Regions from separate parts of the Saccharopolyspora gregorii genome, predicted to be linked through region 3. Evidence: riboswitches for the same ligand, from Rfam matches in the RefSeq annotation. Region 3 holds a riboswitch; each other region holds the start of a gene.

Region 1 (10,089 bases), 1.3 Mb from region 3:
TCCGCCACCGCCGGGTGCGCGGCGAGCACCGCCTCCATCGATCCGGTGGACAACCGGTGCCCCGCCACGTTGATCACGTCATCGGTGCGGCCCATCACGAACACGTAGCCGTCCTCGTCCACGTGCCCGCTGTCGCCGGTCAGGTAGTAGCCGGGGTACCGGGACAGGTAGGACTCGCGGAACCGCTCGTCGTCGCCCCACAGCGTCGGCAGCATCCCCGGCGGCAGCGGCTGCTTGATGCAGATCGCGCCGTCCACTCCCGGCGGCACCTCCGCGCCCGCCTGGTCGAGCACCCGCACGTCGAACCCGGGCACCGGCACCGTCGGCGACCCCGGCTTGATCGGCATCGGTTCCAGGCCGCGCAGGTTCGCGCAGATCGGCCAGCCCGTCTCGGTCTGCCACCAGTGGTCCACCACCGGCACGCCGAGGGTGCGCACCGCCCACTGGTAGGTCTCCGGGTCCAGCCGCTCCCCGGCGAGGAACAGCGTGCGCAGCGAGGACAGGTCGTGGTGGGCGAGCTCGGCCGCCTCCGGATCGACCCGCTTGATCGCCCGGAAGGCGGTCGGCGCGGTGAACAGCGCCTTCACCCCGTGCTCGGCGATGACCCGCCAGAACGCCCCCGCGTCCGGGGTGCCCACCGGCTTGCCCTCGTAGACCACGGTGGTCGCCCCGGCCAGCAGCGGGCCGTAGACGATGTAGGAGTGCCCGACGACCCAGCCCACGTCGGAGGCGGTCCAGAACACCTCCCCGGGCCCGATGTCGTAGATGGCGCCCATCGACCAGCGCAGCGCCACCGCGTGCCCGCCGTGGTCGCGCACGACGCCCTTGGGGCGGCCGGTGGTGCCGGAGGTGTAGAGCACGTACAGCGGGTCGGTGGCCGCCACCGGCACGCAGTCGGCGGGCTCGGCGGCCGCCAGTGCTTCGGCGGCGTCGGCGTCGTCCGGGCCGAGCTCGGCGCGCGCCCGGTCGCGCTGGAACACCAGCACGCCGCCGGCCGGGCGGTGATCGGCCAGCCGCAGCGCCTCGTCGACGATCGGCTTGTACTCCACGACCCGGTTCGGCTCCAGCCCGCAGGAGGCGGCCACCACGATCGCCGGGCGGGCGTCGTCGATGCGGGCGGCGAGCTCCTTCGGCGCGAAGCCGCCGAAGACCACCGAGTGCACCGCGCCGATCCGCGCGCAGGCCAGCATCACCACCAGGGCTTCCGGGATCATCGGCAGGTAGACGATCACCCGGTCGCCCTTGCCGACGCCGCGCGCCCGCAGCGCCCCGGCGAAGCGGGCGGTGCGGTCCAGCAGCTCGCGGTAGGTCCAGCGGGACACCTCGCCGGTCATCGCCGAGTCCCAGATGACCGCGGCCTGCTCGCCCCGCCCGTCGCGCACGTGCCGGTCCAGCGCGTTGAAGCAGGTGTTGAGCACCCCGTCCGGGAACCAGCGCCCGGACTCGTCCAGCGCCCTGCTCGGCGCCCGGTCCCAGTCGATGCCGGTTGCGGCCTCCAGCCAGAACCCCTCGGGGTCGGCGAGGCTGCGCCGGTGCGCGTCGGCGTGGGCACCCATGGTCGAGACCTCCCGCGGTATGTGTGGGACGGATGCCGGTGGTCTACCCGAAGGGGGCCGTTCGCGCCAGCACCCACGCGGCGCCGGCGAGCGGTGGCGGCGACGCGCCGGGTCCGCGGACGTGGCGCCCGCGTGCCCGACAGTCCACAATGGTCGATCGACGGGAGGGGTGGTTTCCGGTGCGGCGACCGAACATCGCGGGTTCCTGCGACGAGCGGTCGGTCGCGTTTCGGCCGCGCCGAACCCGTGCACTTTCAAGATCATCCATTCGGCGTCGGGTCGCTCCCGCTGGGCGCAGGCCAGGCGGATTCGGCGGAACTCCCGGTCGCCAGTCGAACACAATGCGTGGGTGGGGAGGCGGTCGGTCGACGAAGGGGTCGGTCTGGCCGACGACCGTGATGGAGGTGTCAAGCTTTGACCAGCGTGGAGACGACTCACCGGGACGGCATCACCGACGGTGACGACGACGCGGCGGAACTGCCCACCACCCCGTGCAGCGTGGTGTGGAGCGGTGGGCACTCGTTCGTCCTCGAAGGCGTGGGCGGCCGCGCCCGCTGGGCCGGCGTGGACGACCGCGGCCGGGCCCGCTTCCTGACCGACGCCGAGATGCGGCGCCGCGGCTGGAGCCACGACCGCCGCTGACCGGCCGCGCACCCCTGGCCGCCCCGGCCACCGCGAGGGGGGTGTGGCACCCTGATCGGTGCGGGCGCCCCCGGGTGCCCCGGAGCCGCAGGCGCAGGTGAGCGCTTCGCGGCGGAACGCACAACCGCGTCAGGGGAGGGCTGTGGTGCAGGACGCCGACGGCACCACGGCCGGATCCGAAGGCCGAGGTGGAGCGGGCGATCCCGCGTCCCCGGAGCCGGACGGCCCGCGGATCGGCACCGGCGGGCAGCCCGGGACCGAACCCGCTGCGGAGCCCGCCGCGGGCCGGGGCGAGGACCCCGCCCAGCCGCCCGACCCGGGCATCGCCCGGATCAAGGAAGTCGCCGCGAGCGTCTGGGACGACCCGTGGCTCACCTGGCCCAACCTGCTGAGCGTCGTACGGCTCGCCGGGGTCCCGCTGTTCCTCTGGCTGCTGCTCGGCCCGCAGTCCGACCTGCTGGCGCTGCTGGTGCTGGTGGTCAGCGGCGCGACCGACTGGCTCGACGGCAAGCTCGCCCGCTGGCTCGACCAGTACAGCCGCGTCGGCGAGCTGCTGGACCCGGCGGCCGACCGGCTCTACATCGTCGCCACGCTCGTCGCGTTCGTGCTCCGCGACGTGATCCCGTGGTGGGCCGCGGCCGCGCTCATCGGCCGCGACGTGGTCCTCACCCTGTGCCTGCCGGTGCTGCGCTGGCACGGGTTCGAGCCGCCGGAAGTGCACTACCTCGGCAAGGCCGCCACGTTCTGCCTGATGTACGCGTTCCCGCTGCTGCTGCTCGTGCAGGAGGACTTCGCGTTCGCGGGCGTGGCGCGGCCGATCGCCTACGCGTTCACCTGCTGGGGCGGCGCGCTGTACGTCTGGGCGGGGGCGCTGTACCTGGTGCAGGTGATCGCCGCGGTGCGCGCGGCCCGCACGCTGAAGACCTGATCGTTCCAGTTCCGGGCGGTGCCGACCCGATCACGCTCGGCCGCCTTGCGGCCGGGAGCGGCCCCGACCTAGGCTCGCCTGGCCCGTGGCGATCATCGCGCGGGTGCGGCGGCACCTCGCCCCGCCCACGGCACGACGAGGAAGGCGGGACCCCAGTGGCCCCGGACGGGATCAAGTACACCCAGGAGCACGAGTGGGTGCGGCGCACCGGCGACGACACCGCGCGCATCGGGATCACCGACTACGCCCAGCAGCAGCTCGGTGACGTGGTGTTCGTGCAGCTGCCCGAGGTGGGCGAGACCGTCGAGGCCGGTGGCGGCATCGGCGAGGTGGAGTCGACCAAGAGCGTCTCCGACATCTACGCCCCGCTGGCGGGGGAGATCGTCGCCCGCAACGACAAGCTCGACCAGGAGCCGGAGCTGGTCAACTCCGACCCGTTCGGCGACGGCTGGATGATCGAGATCAAGCTCTCGGACCCGGCCGCGATCGACGGACTGCTCAGCGAGAGCGACTACCAAGGCATCATCGACCAGGGATGATCGTTGATCTCGGGTTCGCGAACGGCGTGAGGTGGGAGTCCCGCGTCTGCGGCCTGCGACGGCACGGTACGTTTGAACGCACTTGCACGACCCATCCGCGCAGAGGAGAGCTCAGGTGAGCCAGAACGACGGGCCCGGCGGCGTTCCGCCGGAGCAGTCACCGGAGACCACCTCGGTCTTCAGGCCGTTCCTCTCGGAGCCGGAGAGCACCGAGAGTGCGACCCCGGAGCCAGCGGCCTCCGGGGTCGATGCGCTGCCCGCCGGGGCTGCCCTGCTGGTGGTCAAGCGCGGCCCGAACGCCGGGTCGCGGTTCCTGCTCGACAGGGAGACCACCAGCGCCGGACGCCACCCGGACAGCGACATCTTCCTCGACGACGTGACGGTGTCCCGTCGGCACGCCGAGTTCCGGCGAGAGGGCAACGACTTCGTCGTCGTCGACGTCGGCAGCCTCAACGGCACCTACGTCAACCGGGAACCGGTGGACACCTCGGTGCTGGCCAACGGCGACGAGGTGCAGATCGGGAAGTTCCGGTTGGTGTTCCTGACCGGTCCCATCGACGATCAGGGCCGCTGAGCCGGACGTTCCGCGGACAGAACGCATCGGGGCGACGCCATCCGGCGCCGCCCCGATCGTTCTCGGCGGTGATCGTTGCGAGCGATCTTCGAGCCGGTGGTTCCCGCACTCCGGAACGGGTTCTGCGGGATGCCCTGCGGTGTATCGTGGCGGAGGACATCGTTCGCGTCGCGAGCGGTCGGCGCCCCCGGGTGCCGGGCGCCCGGATCCGGGGCGGTCCGCGGCGGAAGCGTCGCGGGAGCCGCGTCCGGTGAGCACCCGCGGGTGCCGCGGAACCGGTGCGCAACGGCGTCAACGACCGCCCCGGTCCGGGGCGGACAACGGAAAGGCCCGGTACCGGCGACACCGTCGGTGCGAGGCCGGGAACGAGCCGGAAAAGCCGTCCACCGAGCGGAAAATCCGGGCGGGGACGACGGCCGGAGGTCGGCGTGTCCGCCGTATCGCGGGTAGCGTCAGAGGCGTCGGTGCGCGATCCTCGACCAAGGATGTCACGCTTCGGCGCGCTGGAGGAGGCGATGTGTCGATGAGCAGCGAAATGCGCGTCGTCGGCGTGCGAGTGGAACTACCAGCCAACCAGCCGATCCTGCTGCTGCGCGAGACCGAGGGCGAGCGGTACCTGCCGATCTGGATCGGATCGGTGGAGGCCACCGCGATCGCGCTGGAGCAGCAGGGCGTGCGACCCGCCAGACCCCTCACCCACGACCTGCTCAAGGACGTCATCGGCGCCCTCGGGCGGGACCTGGAGCAGGTGCGGATCACCGACCTGCAGGAGGGCACGTTCTTCGCCGAGCTCATCTTCGACGGGGACGTGCGGGTCTCGGCGCGGCCGAGCGACTCGGTGGCGCTGGCGTTGCGGATCGGGGTGCCGATCCACGCCGACGAATCGGTGCTGGACGAAGCCGGGTTGATCATCCCGGACGAGCAGGAGGACGAGGTCGAGAAGTTCCGGGAGTTCCTGGACTCGGTCTCGCCGGAGGACTTCCGCGGCGCGGACACCTGATCGCGGCGGGCGGGCGCACGACCCGCCCCGCCGCCCGCGTCGTCGTGAGGGGCTCCTGGTGCAGCTCGCACCGGGAGCCCCTTTCGCATGCCGGGGCCCGCGCGGGTGCGGCTTCGGGTGCGGTGCGTGCGCGAAGGCGGGGCGTGCGTCACACCCGGGGTGGGCGGGCGTCCCCGCGCGTCGCGTTGACCCGCCCACCGGGCGGGCTTACCTTCGGAGTGCGCGAATCGCCCCGATGTGATTTTCCAGGTCGGGGAAGGTCAAACCCCCGGTTCCATGATCGTCCTCGCGCTCGGGTGATGATCATGCGACGAGCCGGGTTCGGTGGTTCGCCGGCTTCGGCCGGGCGGAGGGAGGCAGGCGTGGTGGAGCGAGCACCTGGCGAGGATGCCGCCGCGGAGGGGTCGAAGCCGTTCCCGGAGACCGCGCTGCCGGACGAGCTCGTCGGCTACCGCGGCCCCGCGGCGTGCCAGATCGCCGGGATCACCTACCGGCAGCTGGACTACTGGGCGCGCACCAAGCTGGTCGGGCCGTCGATCCGCGGCGCCGCCGGTTCCGGGTCGCAGCGGCTGTACTCGTTCAAGGACATCCTGGTGCTCAAGGTCGTCAAGCGGCTGCTGGACACCGGGGTCTCGTTGCACAACATCCGGGTCGCGGTCGAGCACCTGCGCCACCGCGGGGTGGAGGACCTGGCCCGCATCACGCTGTTCAGCGACGGCACGACGGTCTACGAGTGCACCTCCGCCGAAGAGGTCGTGGACCTGCTGCAGGGCGGCCAGGGCGTGTTCGGCATCGCGGTCAGCGGCGCGATGCGCGAGATCACCGGCACCATCCACGAGTTCCCCGCCGAGCGCGCCGACGGTGCCGAGCCGGACGAGCCGGTCGCCGACGAGCTGTCGCGGCGCCGGGACCGCCGCATCGGCTGATCGCCGAGGCGCGCTAGGCCCGCCGTGGCCGCCGTGCCGTCCGGCGCGGGTCCGGCGGTCTTGCCGCCACCAGGTGCGCGGGCCACCTATCGACCCGATCGGCCGCTCTCGCCGTGCGCGGGCCACCGTTCGGCCTGTTCTGGTCCCGCCCGTCGGGCGCAGGCGCCGATCGGCCCGTTCGGCCCTTCGTGCGCAGGCGCCGATCGGTCTGTCCGGTCCCGCTCGCCGTGCGCGGGCTGTCGGCGGATCCGGCCAGGCCGTCCTGGCGCCCGTGGCCGTCGCGTCACCGCCCGTCGATGTCACGCCCCGTGCCGCTGGGATGATCGGGCGGGATGAAGATCGCACCGTTCGGCCGTCACCGGATCGGGTAAGCTGCTGTGCATCGCCGACCCCGCGCGGGAGAGTTCGCCGTTGACCTGGTCAGCGGCGGCGCCGAAGGAGCAAACCCTCCCCGACAACCTCTCAGGCCTGCTGGACCGCACGGGCGAGATACCTCTGGAAAGCGGGACCACCGACGTGGTTCCCCGCCGACGGTGCAAGTCCGGTCCGCGGACCGGGTGAAGCTCTCAGGCGTTCGCGTCGCGGACAGTGACAGAGGGGGAGAGCAGCACACGTGCTGCCGCCCTGTCCGTCGCGATGAATGAGGTGTGGCGATGACGACCGAAGACCGCATCCCGCTGGCCGCCCTGGAACACGGCACTCCGTTCGCCGACCGCCATGTCGGGCCGCTGCCCGCTGAGCTGGCCCGGATGCTCGACGTGATCGGCGTCGGCTCGCTGGAGGAGCTGGGGCAGTCGGCGGTGCCCGACGGCATCCGCGAGCGGGACCTGCAGCTGGCGCTGCCGGAACCGGCCACCGAAGCCGAGGCGCTCCAGCAGCTGCGCGACCTGGCCAGGCTGAACAGCCCGCACACCGAGATGATCGGCCTGGGCTACTACCCGACGATCACGCCGCCGGTGATCCGGCGCAACGTGCTGGAGAGCCCCGCCTGGTACACGGCGTACACGCCGTACCAGCCGGAGATCTCGCAGGGCAGGCTCGAAGCGCTGCTGAACTTCCAGACCATGGTGGCCGACTTGACCGGCGTGCCGGTCGCGAACTCGTCGATGCTCGACGAGGCCACCGCGGCGGCCGAGGGCATGACGCTGGTGCGCCGTGCGGGCCGGGCCAAGTCGCCGCGGTTCGTGGTGGACGCCGACGTGCTGCCGCAGACCCTCGCGGTGCTGCGCACGCGGGCGGAACCGCTGGGCATCGAGGTCGTGGTGGCGGACCTGTCCGCGGGCGCGTCGGCGCTGCCGGACGGCGAGTTCTTCGGGGCGCTGCTGGCCTACCCGGGTGCCTCCGGGGTGGTCCGCGACCACCAGGCGGTCATCGACGAGGTGCACGAGCGCGGCGGCATGGTGGTGGTCAGCGCCGACCTGCTCGCGCTGACGGTGCTGCGCGCCCCCGGTGAGCTGGGCGCGGACGTGGTGGTGGGCACGACGCAGCGCTTCGGCGTCCCGATGGGCTTCGGCGGCCCGCACGCCGGCTACATGGCGGTGCGCAAGGGCATCGAGCGGCAGTTGCCCGGCCGGCTGGTCGGGGTGAGCGTCGACGCGGACGGGAACCAGGCCTACCGGCTGGCGCTGCAGACCCGCGAGCAGCACATCCGCCGGGAGAAGGCCACCAGCAACATCTGCACCGCCCAGGTGCTGCTCGCCGTGGTGGCGGGCATGTACGGCGTGTACCACGGTCCCGCCGGGCTGCGGGCCATCGCGAAGCGGGCGCACCGGATGGCGGCGGTGCTGGCCGAGCGGCTGCGCCGCGGCGGGGTGCGCATCGTGCACGCCGAGTTCTTCGACACCCTCGTCGCCGAGGTCCCCGGCCGGGCCGCCGAGGTGGTCCGCGCCGCGCGGGACGGCGGCATCAACCTGCGCCACATCGACGACGACCACGTCGGCGTCAGCTGCGACGAGACCACCACCCGGGAAGCGCTGGTGCGGGTCGCGGAGGCGTTCGGCATCGCCGGGGGCTCGCTGGCCGGCATCGACGAGCTGGACGCCGAGACCGACGACGCGCTGCCGACCGCGCTGCTGCGCACCTCCGAGTACATGACGCACCCGGTTTTCCACGCGCACCGCTCGGAGACCTCGCTGCTGCGCTACCTGCGCCGCCTGTCCGACTCGGACGTGGCGCTGGACCGCAGCATGATCCCGCTGGGCTCCTGCACGATGAAGCTCAACGCGACCGCGGAGATGGAGCCGATCACCTGGCCGGAGTTCGCCGAGCTCCACCCGTTCGCGCCCGCCCAGGACGCCACCGGCCTGCTGGAGATCGTGCACGACCTGGAGCGCTGGCTGGCCGAGATCACCGGGTACCACTCGGTGAGCCTGCAGCCGAACGCGGGCAGCCAGGGCGAGTTCGCCGGGCTGCTGGCCATCCGCGCCTACCACCACAGCCGTGGTGCGGCGGCGCGGGACGTGTGCCTGATCCCGGCGAGCGCGCACGGCACCAACGCGGCCAGCGCCGTGATGGCCGGGCTGCGCGTGGTCGTGGTGCGCTGCGACGACCAGGGCAACATCGAGCTCGACCACCTGCGCGAAGTCGTCGACCAGCACCGCGACGACCTCGCCGCCATCATGATCACCTACCCGTCCACGCACGGCGTGTACGAGGACACCGTGGAACAGGTGTGCGGGCTGGTGCACGAGGCGGGCGGCCAGGTCTACGTGGACGGCGCGAACCTGAACGCGCTCATCGGCCTGGCGCGGATGGGCGAGTTCGGCTCCGACGTCTCGCACCTGAACCTGCACAAGACGTTCTGCATCCCGCACGGCGGCGGCGGTCCCGGCGTCGGCCCGATCGGGGTGCGCGAGCACCTGGCGCCGTTCCTGCCGAACCACCCGCTGCAGCCCGCCGCGGGACCGGAGACCGGGGTGGGGCCGATCAGCGCCGCGCCGTGGGGCAGCGCCTCGATCCTGCCGATCTCCTGGGCCTACGTGCGGATGATGGGCTCCGACGGGCTGCGGCGGGCGACGCTGACGGCCGTCGCCGCGGCGAACTACGTGGCGCGGCGGCTCGACGAGCACTTCCCGGTGCTCTACACCGGCTCCGGCGGGTTCGTCGCCCACGAGTGCATCCTGGACCTGCGGCCGCTCACCAAGGCCTCCGGCGTCACCGTGGACGACGTGGCCAAGCGGCTCGCCGACTACGGGCTGCACGCGCCGACGATGTCGTTCCCGGTGGCGGGCACGCTGATGGTGGAGCCGACCGAGAGCGAGAACCTCGCCGAGCTGGACCGGTTCTGCGACGCGATGATCGCCATCAAGGGCGAGATCGACAAGGTCGCCGGCGGCCACTGGCCCGCCGACGACAACCCGCTCGTGCACGCTCCGCACACGGCGGCCTCGCTGGCCGGGCCGTGGGAGCACGCCTACAGCCGGGCGGAGGCGGCCTACCCGATGGGCACCGGGGCGCCGAAGGTGTGGCCCGCGGTGCGCCGGATCGACGGGGCGCGCGGGGACCGGAACCTGGTGTGCTCGTGCCCTCCGCTTTCGGCCTACGAGGGCTGACCGCGGCGCGGGGGTGAGCGGGAGCCGCCGCTGATGCACTACGGTGGGCGGCTCCATCCGATCGCCTCCGAGAGGAGTGCAGCAATGCTCACGATCAGCGAGAGCGCAGCCGAGGTCATCAAGGTCGTGCTGGCCGGCGGTGACTCGCCCGAAGGATCGGGGCTGCGCATCGCCCCGGTCGCGGACGAGGCCGGGCAGGCCGAGTTGCAGGCGTCGATCGCCAGCGAGCCGCAGGGAGACGACCAGGTGTTGGAGGAATCCGGTGCCCGGGTCTTCCTCGAACCGCAGGCGGCGTCGCTGCTGGGCGACAAGGTGCTCGACGCCGAGCGCGACGACAACGGCGAGCTGAACCTGGCCGTCCGGGACTGAGCCG
Region 2 (10,089 bases), 600 kb from region 3:
GGCGACGGCGGGCGCGGCTGCGGCGCAGAGCGACCTGACCTTGACGATCGCGGCGAAGGACCGGGCGGAGTTGCCGCGCACGGTGTCGCTGCGCTGCGAGCCGGTGGGCGGTTCGCACCCGAACGCGGCGGCGGCCTGCGACAGCCTGACCACGGCGGGCGGCGACTTCGAGCAGCTCGGCCAGGCGCACACCGGCCAGTGCACGATGGAGCTGAAGCCGGTGGTCGGCACGGCGCACGGCACCTGGCAGGGCCGCCCGGTGCACTTCGAGAAGGAGTTCGGCAACCAGTGCGTGGCGGCGTCCGCCGCGGGGGCCGTGTTCGACTTCTGAGTTCTCCCGTCCGCAGGGCACCGGATCCGGCCGAGCGCCGCGCCGGTGCCCCGCGGCATCGCCCCCTCGACGGATTCGCGCTGCTCCGGTCGCACTACGGTGGCGGTATGGCTGCCGAGAACGAAGAGCCCGCGTGTAGGCGCTGGCCGCACCGGATCTACGGGGTGGGCGAGGAACCGGATCCCCGGTTCACGCTGGCGAACGAGCGCACGTTCTTGGCGTGGATCCGCACCGCCTTGGCGTTGATGGCGGCCGGTGTCGGCGTGGAGGCGTTGAACGCGGCGATGTCGCCCGGCCCGGATCCGCTGCGGACCTCGCTGGCGGTACTGCTGCTGCTCGCGGGCGTGGTGTGCAGCGTGGCGGCGTTCGGCCGGTGGATGACGATGGAGCGGGCGCTGCGCACGAAGGCCCCGCTGCCGCCGCCGAAGCTGGCGCCGGTCCTCGGGTTCGGGCTCGGCGTGGTCGGCGTGGCGGCGACGGTGCTGCTGCTGGTCAACGGGTTCTGAGCGTGCCGGGGCAGGGCCCGTGGGATCCGGGCTTGCAGGTCGAGCGCACGACCTTGGCCTGGCTGCGGACCGGGTTGACGTTCGTGGTGGGCCTGATGGTGCTGCTGCGGTTGCTGGCGCACCGCAGCGCGGTCGCGGCCGCGGTGTGCGCCGCGGTGGCGCTGCCGCTGGCGGCGGTGATCGCGGTCGCGTCGTGGCGCAGGCACCGGCAGGCGGAGCGGAACCTGCGCGCGGCGAAACCGCTGCCGGACGGCGTGCTGCAGGCGGCGTTCACCGCGCTCGCGCTGCTGGCCGGCGCGATCGGCGCGGTGTACGTGCTGCTGATGTGACGGCGCCCGCCCCGGAATCCGAGGCGGGCGCGCCGAGCGGAGGTCAGGCGACCGCGAGGTCGATCTGGACGTTCCCGCGGATGGCGTTGGAGTACGGGCACACCGCGTCGGCCTGCTCGGTGAGCTGCCGGGCCTGCTCCTGGTCGACGCCGGGGAGGCTGACCGACAGCGTGACCTCGAGCGCGTACCCGCCCGCGCCGTTGCTGCCGATGCCGACCTGGGCGGTCACCGAGGAGTCGGCGATGTTCGCCTTCGCCTTGCGGGCGACCAGTTGCAGCGCGCTGTGGAAGCAGGCTGCGTAACCGGCGGCGAACAGCTGCTCCGGGTTCGTGGAGTCGCCACCGGGGCCGCCCATCTCGCGCGGGACCGCCAGGTCGAGGTCGAGCACTCCGTCGGAGGAGCGGGTGCGGCCACCGCGCCCTTCCCCGGTCGCGGTCGCTTCGGCGGTGTACAACGCTGCCATCTCAGTCTCCTTGTGTCGTGGTCCCGCGCAGGAGTTCGTCGGTGATGGGGACGCCGTCGGCGACGGCGGCCCTGGCCCGGTGCGCGGCCTGGTCCACGTTGGCGGTGAGCCGGTGCAGCGTGGAGCGCAGCGCCAGCACCTCCTCGAGTTCCATGCCGCTGGCGGCGAGCACCCGGTTCGGGATCTGCTCGGCGTGCTGCCGCAGCTCCCGCCCCCGCTCGGTCAGTCCGATCTCGACGGACCGCTCGTCGCGGGTGCTGCGCCGCCGGTCCACCAGTCCGCTCGCTTCGAGCCGTTTCAGCAGCGGCGACAGCGTCCCGGAGTCCAGCTTGAGCATCGCCCCGAGGTCCTTGACCGCCAGCGAGTCGTGTTCCCAGAGCACCAGCATCACCAGGTATTGCGGGTAGGTCAGTCCCAGCTCGTCGAGGAACGGCCGGTACAGGTTGGTGAAGGAGCGCGACGCGCTGTAGAGCGCGAAGCACACCTGCTGGTCCAGCGACAGCGCCGAGTCCGCGCTCATCCCCGCCTCCTGCACGTGGCCGACATTAGCCCCAATTCAAGTTGCGCGCAACTGAGTTGTGCGCATCCTAAATTCTGCAAGGGAACCTCCCCGTCATCCGGAGCCACCACCGCGCGGCCCGCCGGAACACCACCGCCGCACTCCACCACACCGGCCACCACGGCTCCGGACGAGGCCGAGCGTGACAGGAAGGTTCCCCTCATCGCACCGGTGACAGGAAGGTTCCCCTGCTCGCATCGACTCACGCCGGTGGTCCACGCCTGCGACGTGACAGGAAGGTTCCCCTGCTCTCACCGCCCCGCGCGGTTTCGAGCGCCGGGCGAGACGAAGCGCTCTCAGCACTCGATGACGTTCACCGCGAGCCCGCCGCGAGCGGTCTCCTTGTACTTGACCTTCATGTCGCGCCCGGTCTCCCGCATCGTCTTGATCACCTTGTCGAGCGACACGAAGTGGCTGCCGTCGCCGCGCAGCGCCATCCGCGTCGCCGTGACGGCCTTGACCGCGGCGACGGCGTTGCGCTCGATGCACGGGATCTGCACCAGCCCGCCGATGGGGTCGCAGGTGAGGCCGAGGTTGTGCTCCATCGCGATCTCGGCGGCGTTCTCCACCTGCCACGGCGTCGCGCCCATCGCCTCGGCGAGCCCGGCGGCCGCCATCGAGCAGGCCGAACCGACTTCGCCCTGGCAGCCGACCTCGGCACCGGAGATCGACGCGTTCTCCTTGAACAGCACCCCGATGGCACCGGCGGCGAGCAGGAACCGGATGACGCCCTGCTCGTTCGCCCCCGGCACGAAGCGCACGTAGTAGTGCAGCACCGCGGGAACGATGCCGGCGGCACCGTTGGTGGGCGCGGTGACGACCCGTCCGCCTGCCGCGTTCTCCTCGTTGACGGCGAGCGCGAACAGGGTGAGCCATTCCATGGCGTCGTCCTGCTCGCCGAGGTTCGCCCGCAGCGCGGCGGCGCGCCGCTTCACCCGCAGCCCGCCGGGAAGTTCCCCGTCGTTGCGGCACCCGTTGTCGACGCACTCCTGCATCACGGACCAGATGTGCAGCAGCCGGGCGCGGACGTCCTCGGCGGAGCGCCAGGACAGCTCGTTGTCGAACATGACGTCGCTGATCCGGGAGCCGGATTCGGCGACCCGGGCGAGCAGTTCGTCGCCGGTGCGGAACGGGTGGCGCACCGGCGTCTCGTCCGGCTTGATCCGGTCGGTGCCGGTGGCCTCGTCGTCGACGACGAATCCGCCACCGACGGAGTAGTACACCGCGGACCGCAGTTCCCCACCTGCGCCGAACGCCGCGAACCGCATCCCGTTGGGGTGCAGCGGCAGCGACCTGCGCCGGTGCATCACCAGGTCGCGGTCCACCGAGAACCGGATGTCGCGCTCCCCCGCCAGCAACAACCTGCCGTCGGCGCGGATCGTCTCCACCCGTTGTTCGACGGCGGCCGGGTCGACCGTCTCCGGGTCGTGCCCTTCCAGGCCGAGCAGCACCGCCTTGGGGCTGCCGTGGCCGTGCCCCGTCGCGCCGAGCGAACCGAACAGCTCGGCCTTCACCTTGTCGACCTGACCGAGCAGACCGTCGTCCCGCAGCCGCGCGGTGAACATCCGCGCCGCCCGCATCGGGCCGACGGTGTGCGAACTCGACGGGCCGATGCCCACCGAGAAGAGGTCGAAGACGCTGATCGTCACAGCTCCGTCCCCCTCAGCCCCGGCCTACTCACCACCGGTGAACTGGGCGTACTCCTGGGCCGTGAGCACAGCACCGGTCTGCTCGGCACGCACTTCGAGCAGCCAGCCCTCGCCGAACGGATCCGAGCCGATCACCGCGGGGTCGTCGGCGGCGGCCGCGTTGACGGCGACGACCTCGCCGGTCACGGGCGCGAACAGGTCGCTGACGGACTTGGTCGATTCCAGCTCACCGCAGGAGGCGCCGGATTCGATCCGCTCGCCCACCTCGGGCAGCTGCACGTAGACGATGTCGCCGAGCGCTTGGGCCGCGTACGGGGTGATGCCGATGCGCACCAGGTCGCCGCGGTCCTCGATCCACTCGTGCTCTTCGGTGTAGCGCAGCTGTTCGGGCAGGGACATGGAGGCTCCTCACCATCGCGGGCACGGGTGTGCCCTGGGTTCGCGGGCCTCCCCCTCTGTTTCGGGACCTGAGAGCTTCGCCGCGGTGGTTCGCGGCTTGCACCGTGGGTGCGGCGCCGGGGCGCGCGCTTTCCAGAGTGGCCTCGCCCGAGCGGTCATGGGTGCCTGAGAGTTTTGCGGGGAGGGTTTGCTCCTTCGGCGCCCTGCGTTGCGCAGGGTCTCTCCCGCTCGGGTTCTGCGGCGCTGTGCGGTTGTGGTCGTGCCCGGCAACGATAAACGGACGTGGGCGGGTGTCAACGCCCAGCCGCCCGGATCACAGCGAGGAAGGGAACCTTCCGGTCACCGGTGACCGGAAGGTTCCCTTCCTCGCGGCGGGGTGCGGACGCCGGGCGGATGATGCTGGGGTCGGTGTTCGGTCGTGGTGTCGGGAGGCGGACCGGGTGAAGGTCGCAGTGCCGCGTGAGGTGAAGAACCACGAGTACCGGGTGGCGTGCACCCCGGCAGGGGTGCACGAGCTGGCCGCGCGGGGGCATGCGGTGTTCGTGGAGGCCGGCGCCGGGCTCGGTTCGTCGATCCCCGACGAGGACTACGCGGCGGCGGGCGCGACGATCGTGCCGTCCGCGGCGGACGCGTGGGCCGAGGGCGAGCTGGTGCTGAAGGTGAAGGAGCCGGTGGCCGAGGAGTTCCCGCGGCTGCGGGCGGGCCAGGTGCTGTTCACCTACCTGCACTTGGCGGCGTCGGCGGAGTTGACGGACGAGTTGCTGCGCGCCGAGGTGACGGCTCTCGCCTACGAGACGGTGCAGACGGCGCGCGGCGGGTTGCCGCTGCTGGCGCCGATGAGCGAGGTCGCGGGCAGGCTCGCCCCGCAGGTCGGCGCGCAGGCGCTGCTGACCCCGCAGGGTGGTCGCGGTGTGCTGCCGGGCGGCGTGCCCGGGGTGCCGCCTGCGCGGGTGGTCGTGATCGGCGGCGGGGTGGCCGGGTTGAACGCGGCGCGGGTGGCGTCGGGCATGGGCGCCCAGGTGCAGGTGCTGGACACCGACGTGGACCGGCTGCGGGAGATCGACGCGGCGCACGGGGGCGCGATCCGCACGGTGACGTCGAACGCGTACGCGGTGGAGTCGGCGGTGCGGGCGGCGGACCTGGTGATCGGCGCGGTGCTGGTGCCGGGTGCGAAGGCGCCGAAGCTGGTGTCGAACGAGCTGGTAGCGCGGTCGAAGCCGGGCAGCGTGCTGGTGGACGTGGCGATCGACCAGGGCGGGTGCTTCGAGGATTCGCGGCCGACGACGCACGAGGATCCGACGTTCCGGGTGCACGGTTCGGTGTTCTACTGCGTGGCGAACATGCCGGGCGCGGTGCCGAACACCTCGACGTACGCGTTGACGAACGTGACGTTGCCGTACGTGCTGCGGATCGCCGATCAGGGCTGGCGGGCGGCGTGCCGGGCGGATGCGGCGCTGGCCCGGGGCTTGAACGCGCACGGCGGGCTGCTGGTGAGCGAGGCGGTGGCGCTGGCGCACGGGCTGCCGAGCACGGCCCCGGACGCGGTGCTGGTCTGAACCGATCCGCAACCGCGAGACCATCCGAGACCACTGCGCGGCGAGACCGGCGAGTTTCACTCGTGGAGGTGAGAACACCCCGGAAGGGGTTAGAGGGCGGCCCGCTCAACCGGCCTGGGGGTCACCGGGAGCAGGCCGCCAGGTCCCAGTGTAGGACACGAACGCTTGATTTCCGACGTGCGCAGCGTGACGAACGCCCGGTTCCCCGCCACGACCGGAAATCCACTCGACCGAGTGAGTTCGGTGCAGTCGGCCGGGTGAGCTGCCGATGGGAGTGCGCCAAGCCGCGGCGATCTGCGGCGGTGCTCGTCGCGGGCGCCACCGGGGCCCGCGTTCTCCGCCCCGATCAGCGCGCGCGATGACCGTACGACGCGGGGAGTGGCACGTGGACGACGCGAAGATGCGGGAGGCCGTCCTGGACCGGCTGGCCCGGCTGGAGCGGGTGGCCGTCGAAGGCGGCACCGAGGAGCTGTTACCGGTCGCCAGGTCCGAGCTGCACCGCCTCACCAGCGGGCTCCGGGCCCTGCTGGAGGCTCACCACCCGGATGCCGACGGCCGCTGCCCCGCCTGCTCCGGCGCGGTGCGCAGCCGCAGCTGGCCGTGCGAGTCGTGGCTGATGGTGCACCGCGGCCTCATCGGCGACCGCACCGCGCCCGCCGCCCCGACCGGCCGCCACGGCCCGGCGGACGAGCCCGGCCCGGACGCCGAGGGGCGGCAGCCCACCGGCCGCTGGCCGAGCAGCGCACCGGTCCGCCACCACCGTTCCCCCCGCCCCGAGGACGGCCGGCCCGCCGCGGCGCGCCGGCCCGGGCCGGAACGGCCCATCGCCTGGCCGCAGCACGGGACCGGTTGATTTCCGAACTCCTCCCTGTCGGCGCGGGCCGGTCAGGCAGGATGGGACCGGCCCCGCGCCCGAGCGTGATCGTCCGCGTCCCGCGCTCGCGAGCACCCTGCGGGGCCGAGCGACGATGGAGGAGCGTGTGCACGACGGCAGCGGCCGGATCCTGGTGCAGAACCTGAGCAAGAACTTCGGGCCGGTCAGCGCGGTCCGCGACCTCAGCTTCGCCGTTCACCCCGGTGTGGTGACCGGGTTCCTCGGCCCGAACGGATCCGGCAAGACGACGACGCTGCGCATGGTGCTGGGGCTGGTGAACCCGACGTCGGGAACCGCCACCGTCAACGGGGTGCCCTTCGCGCAGCTGCGCAACCCCGCCACCGTGGTCGGGGCGGTGCTGGAGGCGCAGAGCTTCCACCCGTCCCGCACGGCGCGCAACCACCTGCGCTGCTATTCGGCGGCGATGAACGTGCCCGACCAGCAGGTCGACCACGCCTTGGACCTCGTCGGGCTGACCGGCGCCGCGAACCGGGCCGCGGGCGGCTTCTCGCTGGGCATGCGGCAACGGCTGGCGCTGGCCACGGCGCTGCTCGGCGATCCGCAGGTACTGATCTTGGACGAACCCGCCAACGGGCTCGACCCGGAGGGCATCGCGTGGCTGCGCGGCTTCCTGAAGTCGTTCGCCGCGTCCGGGCGCACCGTGCTCGTCTCCAGCCACCTGCTGCGCGAGATGGAGCACACCGTCGACCACGTGGTGATCGTGAGCCGCGGCGAGTGCGTCTACAACGGCGACCTGGACCAGCTGCGGGCGCAGCAGCGCAACCGGGTGCTCGTGCAGGCCGGTGATCCGCAGGCGCTGGTGAACGCGCTGCAGGCGGCCGGGCTGGCGGTCGAACCGCTGCCCGACGGGCGGATCGCCGTCACCGGCTCCGACTCCCGGTCGGTGGCCGAACTGGCCCTGCAGGCCGGGGTCGCCGTCTACGGGATCCAGGAGGAGCAGGTCGACCTCGAACGGCTGTTCTTCCAGCTCACCAGCGGCCAGTACGTCGGCAACCAGCACCCGCCCGGCGGTCCGCCACCCGGCACCGGCGGCTGGGCACCGCCCGGCGGCCCCAACCCGTACCAGCAGCACGGCGGATTCGGAGGTGGCGCCTGATGGACGGCCTGGTCAAGTCCGAGTTCCGGAAGCTCTTCACCACCAACCTGTGGTGGGCGCTGCTCATCCCCGTGGCGCTGCTGAGCTTCGGCGCCAGCTGGATGGGCACCGGGTTCGGCTACATGTCCTCGATCGAGCAGGAGATCGGGCGGCCGCTGCCGCTGGGCCTGCTCACCATGTCGATGTCGACGAACTTCAGCACGATCTTCGCCGGTCTGGTGGGGGCGCTGGCGTTCGCCGGGGAGTACCGGAACAAGAGCATCACCACCACGTACCTCACCGGCAACCCGCGCGGGGCGGTGCTCGGGGCGAAGCTCATCGCCTACACCAACCTCGGCCTGCTGTACGGGCTGGTCAACGTGCTGTCGGCGAGCCTCGGCGCGATCGCGGGCGCCGGGCTCGACGGGTTCGGCGAAGGTCCGGACTGGCTCATCGTGTGCGCCGCCGGGCTCCTCGCGATGGTGCTGTGGACGCTGCTCGGCGTCGGGTTCGGCGCTCTCGTCGCCAACCCGGTGATCGTGATCATCGTGCTGCTGGTCTACAAGTTCGTGTTCGAGTTCATCGTCGACCTGTTCCTCGTCGGCTCCGACGCGTCCGGGGTGAGCGCCTACCTGCCGGGGGCCGCGGGGAGCGGGATCGTCGGCAACCTCGCCGTACCGATCTTCATCAGCGCCACCGCCGGGCCCGACGAGCAGTACGTGCCGCAAGGGCTGTTCGAGGTGCTGCACTTCGTCTTCGGCGGGTCCTACGGGCATCCGTGGTGGCTGAGCATGCTGACCTTCGCCGGGTACGCGGCGCTGTTCGTCCTCGGCGGCTGGTACTTCAGCGGGCGGCGCGACATCACCTGAGGTGGCGCTGTTCGATCGGAGGGGATCTTCCTGCTCGGGTGGGGAGGTCCCCTCTTTCGTGCGGGGCGGTGGCAGGAAGGTTCCCTTCATCGCGCCTGTGATCGAAAGGTTCCCTTCCTCGCACCCGTGACAGGAAGGTTCCCCTCATCCCACCTGTGATCGAAAGGTTCCCTTCCTCGCACCCGTGACAGGAAGGTTCCCTTCCTCACGTCGATGACCGGAAGGTTCCCCTCCTCGCTCAGGTGAGCGCCGGTGCGCCGCCGCCGCGCCCCCGGATCCCCGTCGTCCCCGGCACCTAACCTGGCCTGGTGAGCGACTCCGGCAGCGAATGTTCCCGTCCTGGTTGGATCCGCCGATTGTTCGCCGCCTGCCGGCGGCACCCGGTCGCGATGCTGCTGGCGTTGGGCGCGTCGGTGGCGGCGGTGGGCTTGGAGGCGCTGGTCCCGCTGATCACGAAGACGGCGGTGGACGACGCGGTGGCGGGCGATACCGACCGGTTGTGGTGGTTCGCGGCGGCGTTGGCGGGGCTGGGGGTGTTCCGGTTCGGGGCGGCGTTCGTGCGCCGCTATTCGGCGGGCCGGTTGGCGCTGGACGTGCAGCACGACCTGCGGCGCGCGGTGTTCGGCTCGGTGCAGCGCTTGGACGGCGGCAAGCAGGACGCGTTGCGCACGGGCCAGGTGGCGTCGCGGGCGATCAGCGATCTGCAGCTGGTGAACGCGCTGCTGTCGATGGTGCCGCTGGCGGCCGGGACCGTGGTGCTGATGGCGTTCGCGCTGGTGGCGATGGTGTGGTTGTCGCCGCTGCTGACGTCGGTGGTGCTGGTGGTGGTGCCGTTGATCGCGGCGGTGTCGGCGCGCAGCAAGAAGCGGTTGTTCCCGGCGACGTGGTCGGCGCAGCAGCGGGCGGCGGACATCGCCCAGCAGGTCGAGGAGACGGTGTCCGGGGTCCGGGTGGTGAAGGGCTTCGGCCAGGAGGCCCGCGAGGTGGCCCGGTTGGAGTCGGGTGCGCGCCGGTTGTTCGCGGAGCGGCTGCGCACGGCGCGGATGACGTCGCTCCCGCAGGCGAGCTTGTCGGTGCTGCCCGCGGCGGGCCAGGTGGGGGTGCTGGGGCTCGGCGGTTGGATGGCGCTGCACGGCCAGGTGGGGCTGGGCACGTTCGTGGCGTTCGCGGCGTACGTGGCGATGTTGGGCGGCCCGGCTCGGATGATGGCGAGCGTGCTGGTGCAGGGCCAGTTGACGCGGGCGGGCATGGAGCGGATCACGGATCTGATCGATTCGCGGCCGGACGTGCGGGACCGGCCGGGTGCGGTGGCTCTGCCGGAGGTGCCGCTGCGGGTGCGGCTGGACGGGGTCGGTTTCGGCTACACCCGGGACCAGCAGGTGTTGCGGGACGTGTCGCTGCTGGTGGAGCCGGGCGAGACGGTGGCGCTGGTGGGTCCGGCGGGGTCGGGCAAGTCGA
Region 3 (10,089 bases):
GAGCCGGTACCGGCCGGGAGCCCGGCCGCGGACCCGGCTGAAGGCGCGGCTGAACGCGTGCACCGAGGTGTAGCCGACCGATCGCGCGATCGCCTCCAGGGTGTCGTCGCCGTCGCGCAGCCGCGCCGCCGCCAGGTCCATCCGCCACCGCGTGAGGTAACCGCCGGGCGGTTCGCCCGCGGCGTGCAGGAACCTCCTGGTCAGCGTGGCGCGGGATACCGCGACGCGGGACGCGAGCAGGTCGGTGGTCCAGGGCCGCGCGGGGTCCTCGTGCAGCGCGGTGATGGCGTCCCGCACCACGGGGTCGCAGAGCAGGCCGAGCCAGCTGCCCGCCGCTTCGGCCGGGGACCCCGCGATCCAGTCCCGCAGCAGCTGGATGAGCAGGACGTCGATGAGCCGGTCGAGCAGCACGCTGGAGGCCATTCCGGGCCGTTCGAGCTCCCGGCCGAGCAGCCGCAGCGCGTCGTCGAGCCCGCCGCCGCGTTCGGCGTGCACGTGGACGGCGCCGGGCAGCGCGGAGAGCACCTGGGTGGAGGCGGCGGTGTCGGAGCTGAAGGTCGCGGACAGCAGGTGGGTCTGCGCGGCGCCCCGCCCGAGGTGCACTTCCGCCCCCGCCTCCTGCGCCCGCCGGGCGTTGGCGCAGTCGTGAGTGTCGATCGTGGCGTCCGGCGAGCCGAGCAGGGTGTGCGCGGTGCTGTCGGCCAGCAGCAGCACGTCGCCCGGGACGAGCTGGCGCGGTCCGTCACCGGGCACGCCGACCCAGGCGGTGCCCGCGGTGAGCGCGTACAGCGCGGGTCCGTCGGGGCCGGCCCAGGACACGCCCCAGTCCTGTCCGGCGCTGATCCGCGCGCCCGCGCTGCCGCGGACTCCGGTGCGGGCGAGTACGTCGGCGAGCAGGTCCACCCGCCCGAGATTACTCGGCGGTCCGGGCGCCCGTGCAACGATCGGACAATTCCTTGCGCTCGTCAGGCATCGTTCGAATCACCCGCTGCGCCATACGCTCGTCGCAGGGCCGCCCGTCGGGGGCGGCGGAGCGGGAGGAGCGCGCGATGGCGCGGCAGAGCGACGAAGCCGACTTGGACCGGCGGATGGCCGGCGAGCAGACCGAGCAGACCGAGCAGGACCGGCAGGCCCTCGCCGAGTTCGGCAGCGCGGCCGAGATGAACCGCCGGGTCATCGCCGAGTTCCGCGAGCGCGGCGGCGTGGTCGGCGGCATGTTCGAGGGCCTCCCGCTGGTCCTGGTGCACCACGTGGGCGCCAAGTCCGGTGCGCCTCGGGTGTCGCCGTTGGCGCCGCTGATCGAGGGCGATCGGATCTTCATCTTCGCCAGCAAGGGCGGCACCCCGGAGCACCCGGCCTGGTACCACAACCTGGTGGCGAACCCGCGGACCGAGGTCGAGCTCGGCTCCGAGGTGATCGACGTGGAGGCGACGGTGCTGACCGGTGCGGAGCGCGACGAGGTGTACGCGCGGCAGGTCGCGGTGGCTCCCCAGTTCGGTGCGTACGAGCGCCGCACGGACCGGGTCATCCCGGTGGTGGAGTTGCGGCGCGTCTAGTTCAGCGCCGCTCGGCCGCCTCGGGGCGCCCGGTGCCTGCGAAGGCGGGTCCGGCCAGGAACCACACCGCGGTGACGATGCCGAGCAGCGCGGGCACGCTCCAGTACGGGTGGCGCGCGAGCTCGTCGAGGGACCGGGGGAGGGCGACCCCGCCGACGGCGGCGAGCGCCAGCAGCACGACGCCCGCGATCACGTCCGCGAGCAGCACCCGCAGCCATTCCCGCCACAGCGCGACCACCTCGGCCCGCGAGCCCTTCGCCGGTGTCGCCGGGCGCGGGCCACCGGCGAACCGGTGGTGGAACCAGGCGTCGGCCCAGGCGATCGTGGCGCGGCCGAAGGCGACGGTGAAGCCGAGGTAGACGGCGGCGAACGCGTGCGCGCGGGAGGGTTCGGCGCCGCCGGCGAGGTCGGCGGCGACCAGCACGACGAGCGCGAGGTCGACGAGCGGCACTGCGCGCAGCAGCAAGGTGCCCAGCCGGTCCTGCCGGGCCGGGTAGCGGGCGGCGAGGCCGGCGGCGAGCACCGCCCAGAACGCGATCTCGGCGGCGAAGATGGCGGTGACCACGGGGTTCTCCTCCGGTCAGCGGGGTGTCGTGCCGAACAGCCGCTCCTCCAGCAGCGCGGCGGCCTGCTCGCGGTCGAGGAGACCGGGCGCGGTGAGCAGCTGGAAGGTGAGCCCGTCCACGAGCGCGCCCAGCCCGGCGGCGGTCCGCTCGGGGTCGGTCCCGGCGGGCAGCTGCCCGAGCTCGACGAGTCCGCGCACCACGTGCAGCAGGAACCCCCGCACTTCGCGCGCCTGGTCGCCGATGATCTCGGCGAGCGCGGGGTCGTGCCGGGAGCGGTGCACGAACTCCAGCCAGATGCCGAGTTCGCGAGTGGTCTCGTCGCGCAGCGGCAGCAGCTCGCCGAGCATCGCCAGCGCCCGGCGGCGCACGTCGGGCTCGGCTTCGGCCCGGCGCACGCGTTCGCCGACCCGCTCGGACAGCGAGCGCAGCGCGAAGGCGTGCAGTTCGGCCTGGGTGCCGAAGAAGTGGCGCACGGAGCCGGTGGCGAGCCCGGCTTCGGCCGCGACCTTGCGGACGGAGGCCTCGGCGAGCCCGCCGCGTTCGAGGGTCCGCCACGTGGCGGCGACGATGTCCCGCCGCCGCGCCTCCTGATCGATCCGCCGCACCACCAACCCAAACTAACACACCTGTGCTAGTGGGAGGGCGCGGCTGAGCGGCCCGTTCGAGCCGCGAGTTCGGACGGTCGGGGTCAGTTGCGGGTGGTGACCTGGCCGCCGCTGAGCTGGTGCACCGCGCGGCTCACCTCCCGCGGCCGCAGCCCGGTGCCGGTGAGGGTCAGCGCCAGCCGGTCGGTCCCGGCGCACTCGCTGAGCGGGCCGCCCCAGCCGTCCACGTCGATCACCACGTACGGGGACCGGGCGCGGTGGGTGCGCAACCGCACCTGCCGCACCGCCGACCACGGCGCCGAGTACGTCCCGGCGGCGGAGGCGTAGGTGACGCCGGCGTCGGTCAACGCCACCTGCAGGTGGAACATGTCCCGGTTGATCCGCCGCCAGCGCAGCTGCGCCCGCGCCACGTAGCAGCTGCACGCGACCGCCACGACCGGCACCGCCACCAGCCAGCGCGACGGGCCCGGCGTCCACGTCCACCACAGCACCGCGGCCCCGGAGCACATGACGGCGTTGGCGATCTGGGTGAGCACCACGAGCAGGCCGTCCCGCTGGATGCTGCGTTCTTGCTGCGCGCTCCGGCTGATCACCAGCACGCGGGAGGCCGGGTGCATGGCGACGATCTTCCCCCGGGCGGCCCACCCGGTGAACCCGGCGGAAGCACCAATTTCACCCGGCGGAACGGCGACGGCGGAGGTGCCCCGCGTCGAGGGGGCGCCTCCGCCGTCGAGGAGCGGGCCGGCTCAGGTGCGGGCGACGGTCTCCCGATCGCCGGTGCCGCTGCCGCGCCGCCGGGACACGGCGTAGCCGATGGCGAGCGCGATGACCAGCGGCGGCGTGATGTACAGCGCGATCCGGGTCTCCGAGTCGAACGCCAGCAGCACCACGACCATCGCCAGGAACGCCAGCACCACGTAGTTCGAGTACGGCGCCAGCGGCATCCGGAACGTGGTCGACTCGATCTCGCCGCGCGCGATCCGGCGGCGGAACCCGAGGTGCGCGATCACGATCATGCCCCAGGTGAACAGGGCGCCGACGGTGCTGGCGCTGGTGATGTAGGTGAACGCCTGCTCCGGCGCCACGTAGTTGAGCACTACGCCGATGAGCATCGAACCGAAGGTGATCGCGATGGCCCGCGACGGCACCGCCCGCGAGGACAGCTTGCCGACGGCGCGCGGCGCGTGCCCGTCCTCGGACAGGGTGCGCAGCATGCGGCCGGTGGAGAAGATACCGCTGTTGCAGGAGGACAGCGCCGCGGTGGTCACCACGAAGTTGATGACCCCGGCGGCCGCCGGGATGCCGATCAGCGTGAAGGCCTGCACGAACGGGCTGGTGTCCGCGTTGAACCTGGTCCACGGCACGAGCGCGGTCAGCGCGGCCAGCGCGCCCACGTAGAAGATCAGGATCCGCAGCATCACCGCGTTGATGGCCTTCGGCAGCACCGTCTTCGGGTTGGCGCTCTCGCTGGCGGTCTGGCCGACCATCTCGACGCCGATGAACGCGAACATGACGATCTGGAACGCCAGCAGCGCCGAGACCGGGCTGGTGGGGAAGAAGCCGCCGTGCGACCAGATGTTGCTCACCGCGGCGGTGTCGCCCGCGTCGCTGAAGCCGAACACCAGGATGAGCGCGACCAGCACGATCATGCCGACGATGGCCACGACCTTGATCAGCGCGAACCAGAACTCGAACTCGCCGAACAGCTTCACCGCGATCAGGTTGACGCCGCTGAGCACGATGAGCGCGCCGAGGGCGGGGATCCACTGCGGCAGCTCCGGGAACCAGAACTGGAAGTACTTGCCGACGGCGGTGATCTCGGCCATGCCGGTCACGATCCACACCAGCCAGTAGCCCCAGCCGGTGGCGAACTTGGCCCAAGGACCGATGAACTCGCCCGCGTACTCGGCGAAGGAACCGCTGACCGGCCGGTACATCAGGAGTTCGCCGAGGGCCCGCATCACGAAGAAGATCATCACGCCGGCGATGGCGTAGATCAGCATCAGGCCGGGACCGACCTGGCTCAGCGCCTTGCCGGACCCGAGGAACAGGCCCACGCCGATCGCCCCGCCGATGGCGATCATGTTGATGTGCCGGTTGCTCAGGTCCTTGCGGTATTCCTCGGGGACGGGTTCGCTCATCGCCGTGCTCCTGCGGAGGGAAGGAGGATTCATTCTTGTGGACCGGTACTGTGCCACGTTCGGTCCTGCTCTTCCCGACAGGGGCTGGAATCGTGATCGATTCTTCCAGCGGTGGCGATCTGCGAGCTTTGTCCGTTGATATTCGCCTGTGACCTGCCGTTACGGCGGAGATGAATCGTTTTTTGCTCCGACTGGTGGTACCGGGAACGGCGAACGCCGCATTTCCGGAGGAAATGCGGCGTTCGCGTCGGGCCGATCAATGCGGAGGACATCTCCGCGAAACGGTTCGCTTACAGATCGGCGTAGAGCGGGAACTTCTCGGCGAGTGCGCGGACGCGGCCGGCGAGCGCGGTCGTCGTCTCCTCGTCGATGGTGGGTTGGAGTGCTGTGGCGATGATGTCGGCGACTTCGGTGAATTCGGTGGTGGTGAAGCCGCGGGTGGCCAGGGCGGGGGTGCCGATGCGCAGGCCGCTGGTGGTCATGGGGGGTCGGGGGTCGTTCGGGACGGCGTTGCGGTTGACGGTGATGCCGATGGTGTGGAGGCGGTCTTCGGCCTGCTTGCCGTCGAGTTCGGAGTGGCGCAGGTCGACCAGCACGAGGTGGACGTCGGTGCCGCCGGAGACCAGCGACACCCCCGCGGCGCGGGCGTCGTCTTGCAGGAGGCGCTCGGCGATGATGCGGGCGCCGTCGAGGGTGCGCTGCTGGCGGTCGGCGAACTCCGGGGTGGCGGCGAGTTTGAACAGCACGGCCTTGCCCGCGATGACGTGTTCCAGCGGGCCGCCCTGCTGGCCGGGGAAGACCGCGGAGTTGAACTTCTTCGCGAACTCCTCGCTCGCGGAGAGGATCACCCCGCCCCGGGGCCCGCCGAGGGTCTTGTGGGTGGTCGTGGTGACCACATCGGCATAGGGCAGCGGGCTCGGGTGCAACCCGGCGGCGACCAGACCCGCGAAGTGGGCCATGTCGACCATCAGATAGGCGCCGACCTCGTCGGCGATCTCGCGGAACCGCGCGAAGTCCAGCTGCCGCGGATACGCCGACCAGCCCGCCACGATCAGCTTCGGCCGGTTCTCCCGCGCCAGGCGGGCCACCTCGTCCATGTCGACCCGGTGGTCGTCCTCGCGCACGTGGTAGGGGACGACGTTGTAGAGCTTGCCGGAGAAGTTGATGCGCATCCCGTGCGTCAAATGCCCGCCGTGGGCCAGGTCCAAGCCCATGATCGTGTCACCCGGCGACAACAACGCGTGCATCGCCGCGGCGTTGGCCTGCGCACCCGAATGCGGCTGCACGTTCGCGAACGACGCCCCGAACAACGCCTTCACCCGATCGATCGCCAACTGCTCGACCACGTCCACGTGCTCGCACCCACCGTAATACCGGCGGCCCGGGTACCCCTCGGCGTACTTGTTCGTCAACACCGAACCCTGCGCCTGCAACACCGCCTGCGGCGCGAAGTTCTCCGACGCGATCATCTCCAACGTGTTCTGCTGACGACCCAGCTCCGCCCCCACAGCAGCGGCCACCTCCGGATCCACCACCGCAAGCCGGTCGTTGAACAGGTCCGGTGTCGACATGAGCAATTGCCTCCTGGTGTTCGATCTGGGCTGCGCCGGACGGGTCCGGCGCGGTCCGGTCAAGGTTTCGAGAGCCCGTTGCGGGCGTTCGTCAGGCCTTGCGGCGGTAGAACGGCAGTTCCACGACTTCGGCGTCGATGGACTTGCCGCGGATGTCGACCTGCACCGCGGTACCGGGCGCGCTGTGCGCGCGGTCCACGTAGGCCATCGCGATCGGGTGGCCGAGCGTCGGGGACGGGGCGCCGCTGGTGATCTCGCCGATCTCGGCGCCGTCGGCGAGCACCGGGTAGCCGTGCCGGGGCGCGCGGCGCGCGTCCGTGCGCAGGCCCACCAGGGTGCGCTCGGTCGGCGCCTCCGCGACGGCCGCCAGCGCGGCCCTGCCGACGAAGTCGCCGGGCTTGTCCAGCTTCACGACGCGCCCCAGGTTCGCGTGGAACGGGGTGAGCGAGGCGGACAGCTCGTTGCCGTACAGCGGCATGCCCGCCTCCAGCCGCAGCGTGTCGCGGCAGGACAGCCCCGCCGGGACCAGTCCGCGCTCGGCCCCGGAGTCGGTCAGCGCGCGCCACACCGCGGGCGCGTCCTCGGGCGCGGTGAACAGCTCGAAGCCGTCCTCGCCGGTGTAGCCGGTGCGCGCCAGCAGCACCTGCTTCCCGGCGACCTCGCTGGGATACCCGGCGTAGTACTTCACGGTGGACAGGTCGGTGCCGGTCAGCGGCGCCAAGATCGACACCGACTCCGGTCCCTGCACGGCGATCAGCGCGTACTCGTCGGAGACGTCGCGGTGCGCGGCGTCGAACTCGGCGATGCGCTCGGCGAGCTCGGCGGAGACCACGGCCGCGTTGGCCGCGTTGGCGACCACCAGGAACCGCTGCTCGTCCAGCCGGTAGACGATGAGGTCGTCGAGCACGCCGCCCTCGGTGGTGCACAGCATGGTGTAGCGGGCGCGACCCACCGTGATCGCGGACGCGTTCGCGACGAGCGCGTGGTCCAGCGCGGCGGCCGCCTCCGGGCCGCTGATCTCGATCTCGCCCATGTGCGAGAGGTCGAACAGCCCGGCCGCGGTCCGCACCGCCTGGTGCTCGGCGGTGTCCCCCGAGTAGCGGACCGGCATCCGCCAGCCCGCGAAGTCGGTGAAGTGCGCGCCGAGGGACTCGTGGACCTCGTGCAGCGGTGTCCGTCGCGGAGCTGGGGGCGACGACGTCATGGTGCGGAACTCCTCCTGGTGGGCACCGATCACGTCCGAGGGGGACCGGTTGCGGCCACTTCCAGCAGAAACCATATCCGGGGTCCTCCGACGGCGATGGGCGCGGGCGTGCGCTGCCGGTCTCCCCGGAGTCATTGGCCTGAGAGTTTCACCGCGCACGAGGGCGGCTTGCACCGTGGGCGAGGGACACGGGTCCCTGCTTTTCTCCGTGATCGCCTGCTGTCGCGCGGTAGCGGGGCCTGAGAGTTTGGTGGGGAGGATTGCTCCTTCGGCGCTGCACCCAGGAATCGCATCCTGCACGGACCAGGGGCTCCTGGCGGGGCGCAGACTCTCCCGCACGACGTCGTCGGCGTTGTAGTCCGGTGTTGTGTTGTGCTCCGGAACGCTACGGAGATCACACAGCGCAGTCAACCGAACGTGAGCGTGATCCCGTCGCCGCGCGCGGAGTTCAGCGCTGCGGGAACAGCCGGGCGTGCTGGGCGCGGAGGCCGTCGACCAGCGCCCGCAGCGCCAGTTCGAAGCTGTCGTCGTCGATCTCGGCGGCGTGCTCGCGCAGCAGGTGGGCGCCGTGCAGGTGCGGGAACCGCTCGTCGTAGACCTCGGCGTCGTCGACGAACCCGCCCGCGAACGAGCCCATCGCCGCACCGAGCACCAGGAACTTGGTGGAGGCGCCGATCATCGTGGCGTACCGCTGCGGCCAGCCCGCGCTGGTCAGCCCGCCGTGCACGGCGTCGGCGCGGCGCAGCGAGGTCTCCCGGCGGGCCGGTCCGGACGCCATGAACGGCACCAGGTTGGGGTGGGCGGCGAGCGCGGCCCGGTAGGAGCGGGCCCAGCGGGTGAGGCCGGTGGGCCAGTCGATGTCGAACCCGCTGGTGTCGACGGTGCCCATCACGCCGTCGGCGACGTCGTGCAGCAGCGCTTCCTTGGTGGCCACGTGGTTGTAGAGCGAGGCGGCGCGGACGCCGAGGGAGTCGGCGAGCCTGCGCATGGACAGCGCTTCGAGGCCCTGGTCGTCGATGATCGCCAGCGCGTGTTCGCGGATGCGTTCGCGGGTGAGTTGGGGGCTCTTGGGTCTGCCCATGCCGCGCTCCTGCCTGCTGCCCGCTGCCGGTCGGCGCCCCCTCGGTGGGCGCCGTGCCCGTCCGCGTCCGCTGCGGATCGTGTCGATCAGTGTCCGGTGCGCGGCTCTTGCCGCGGTGCGCGGGGTGGTCCTAGAGTCCAAAACTAACGACGTTAGTCGTCAGGTGTCCAACGGCGGACGACCGTGCCGCCCGCACCGGCGGCATCCTCACGGAGGTGGACGATGGTCAACGACGACGAGTCCCCGGAGCGGGTCGAGCCGCACACCACGCTGTCGCTCGCCTCGGTCCTCGCCGAGCCGGCGCGGCTGCGCCCGGCGCACCCCGCGGTCGTCGAGGGCGAGCAGCGGGTGACCTACGGCGAGCTGTGGGAGCAGGTCCGGGCGCACGCGGCCGCGCTGCGCGCTCGCGGGATCGAGCCGGGCGACCGGGTCGCGATCGTGGCGCCCAACGTGATCGATTTCGTGCGCGCCTACTACGCGGTGCTCACCGCGGGCGCGGTCGTGGTGCCGGTTCCGCTGCTGCTGGTCCCGGACGAGGCGGCGTATCTGCTGCGCAACTCCGGCGCGAAGCTCGTCGTCGGGCACACGAGCCAGCTGGCGCTCGCCGCCGAATCGGCGCGCCGCGCCGGCATCCCGCTGGTCTCGATCGGCCCGTCGGTGCCCGGCCCGGAGACCCCGGACTCGCTGAGCGAGGCGGCGGCCGCGGCCGAACCGGAACGCTCCTTCGCCACCCGCGCGCCCGACGACCCCGCGGTGATCTTCTACACCAGCGGCACCACCGGCAGGCCGAAGGGCGCGGTGCTCACCCACCTGAACCTGGTGCTCAACGCGACGGTGAACGCCTTCGACGCCAACGACACCCGCCGCGAGGACCTGGTCCTCGGCTGCCTGCCGCTGTTCCACGTCTTCGGGCAGACCGTCTCGCTGAACACCACGTTCCGGGCGGGCGCGACGCTGGTGCTGCAACCCAAGTTCGACCCGGCCGAGGCGCTGCGGCTCATCCGGGACCACCGCATCACCCAGCTCAACGGCGTGCCCACCATGTACATCAGGATGCTGGAGGCCGCCGGGGACGACGACGACCTGTCCTCGCTGCGGATGTGCGTGTCCGGTGGCGCGGCGCTGCCGGTGGCGGTGCTGGAGCGGTTCCAGCGGCGCTTCGGCGCCCCGATCCACGAGGGCTACGGGCTGTCCGAGACCTCGCCGACGGCCACCGTGAACCAGCCCGCGTTCGGGCCGCGCGCAGGCACCGTCGGGCACGCGCTGTGGGGCATCGACGTCGAGATCGCCGAACCGTCCGTGGAGGACCGGATCGAACTGCTGCCCGCCGGGGAGACCGGCGAGGTCGTGGTCCGCGGCCACAAC

What was found. A riboswitch is a leader RNA that binds a small molecule or an ion and turns the genes downstream of it on or off. The one in region 3 is predicted to bind glycine.
Region 1: it holds a riboswitch for glycine, as region 3 does, so the genes downstream of both, gcvP (aminomethyl-transferring glycine dehydrogenase) here and gcvT (glycine cleavage system aminomethyltransferase GcvT) in region 3, are expected to answer to the same signal.
Region 2: it holds a riboswitch for glycine, as region 3 does, so the genes downstream of both, gcvH (glycine cleavage system protein GcvH) here and gcvT (glycine cleavage system aminomethyltransferase GcvT) in region 3, are expected to answer to the same signal.

Annotation. Positions count from the first base shown of each region.
Region 1 is NZ_CP059556.1:3,009,534-3,019,622, forward strand. It holds gene H1226_RS12930 (propionyl-CoA synthetase) at 1-1,556, opposite strand, end outside; gene H1226_RS12935 (hypothetical protein) at 1,980-2,198, shown strand; gene H1226_RS12940 (CDP-alcohol phosphatidyltransferase family protein) at 2,521-3,126, shown strand; gene gcvH (glycine cleavage system protein GcvH) at 3,282-3,665, shown strand; gene garA (glycogen accumulation regulator GarA) at 3,781-4,239, shown strand; gene H1226_RS12955 (bifunctional nuclease family protein) at 4,763-5,239, shown strand; gene H1226_RS12960 (MerR family transcriptional regulator) at 5,545-6,165, shown strand; glycine riboswitch at 6,552-6,654, shown strand; gene gcvP (aminomethyl-transferring glycine dehydrogenase) at 6,819-9,716, shown strand; gene H1226_RS12970 (HesB/YadR/YfhF-family protein) at 9,801-10,085, shown strand.
Region 2 is NZ_CP059556.1:1,095,476-1,105,564, reverse strand. It holds gene H1226_RS04765 (subtilase-type protease inhibitor) at 1-331, shown strand, start outside; gene H1226_RS04760 (YidH family protein) at 439-837, shown strand; gene H1226_RS04755 (DUF202 domain-containing protein) at 870-1,166, shown strand; gene H1226_RS04750 (organic hydroperoxide resistance protein) at 1,210-1,629, opposite strand; gene H1226_RS04745 (MarR family winged helix-turn-helix transcriptional regulator) at 1,631-2,149, opposite strand; gene H1226_RS04740 (L-serine ammonia-lyase) at 2,485-3,837, opposite strand; gene gcvH (glycine cleavage system protein GcvH) at 3,862-4,236, opposite strand; glycine riboswitch at 4,286-4,377, opposite strand; glycine riboswitch at 4,379-4,473, opposite strand; gene ald (alanine dehydrogenase) at 4,677-5,792, shown strand; gene H1226_RS04725 (hypothetical protein) at 6,151-6,645, shown strand; gene H1226_RS04720 (ABC transporter ATP-binding protein) at 6,761-7,783, shown strand; gene H1226_RS04715 (ABC transporter permease) at 7,783-8,631, shown strand; gene H1226_RS04710 (ABC transporter ATP-binding protein) at 9,021-10,089, shown strand, end outside.
Region 3 is NZ_CP059556.1:1,694,727-1,704,815, forward strand. It holds gene H1226_RS07470 (AraC family transcriptional regulator) at 1-903, opposite strand, end outside; gene H1226_RS07475 (nitroreductase family deazaflavin-dependent oxidoreductase) at 1,050-1,556, shown strand; gene H1226_RS07480 (hypothetical protein) at 1,558-2,121, opposite strand; gene H1226_RS07485 (TetR/AcrR family transcriptional regulator) at 2,137-2,730, opposite strand; gene H1226_RS07490 (PH domain-containing protein) at 2,811-3,344, opposite strand; gene H1226_RS07495 (amino acid permease) at 3,474-4,868, opposite strand; gene glyA (serine hydroxymethyltransferase) at 5,159-6,439, opposite strand; gene gcvT (glycine cleavage system aminomethyltransferase GcvT) at 6,531-7,643, opposite strand; glycine riboswitch at 7,762-7,860, opposite strand; glycine riboswitch at 7,861-7,989, opposite strand; gene H1226_RS07510 (TetR/AcrR family transcriptional regulator) at 8,092-8,724, opposite strand; gene H1226_RS07515 (long-chain-fatty-acid--CoA ligase) at 8,947-10,089, shown strand, end outside.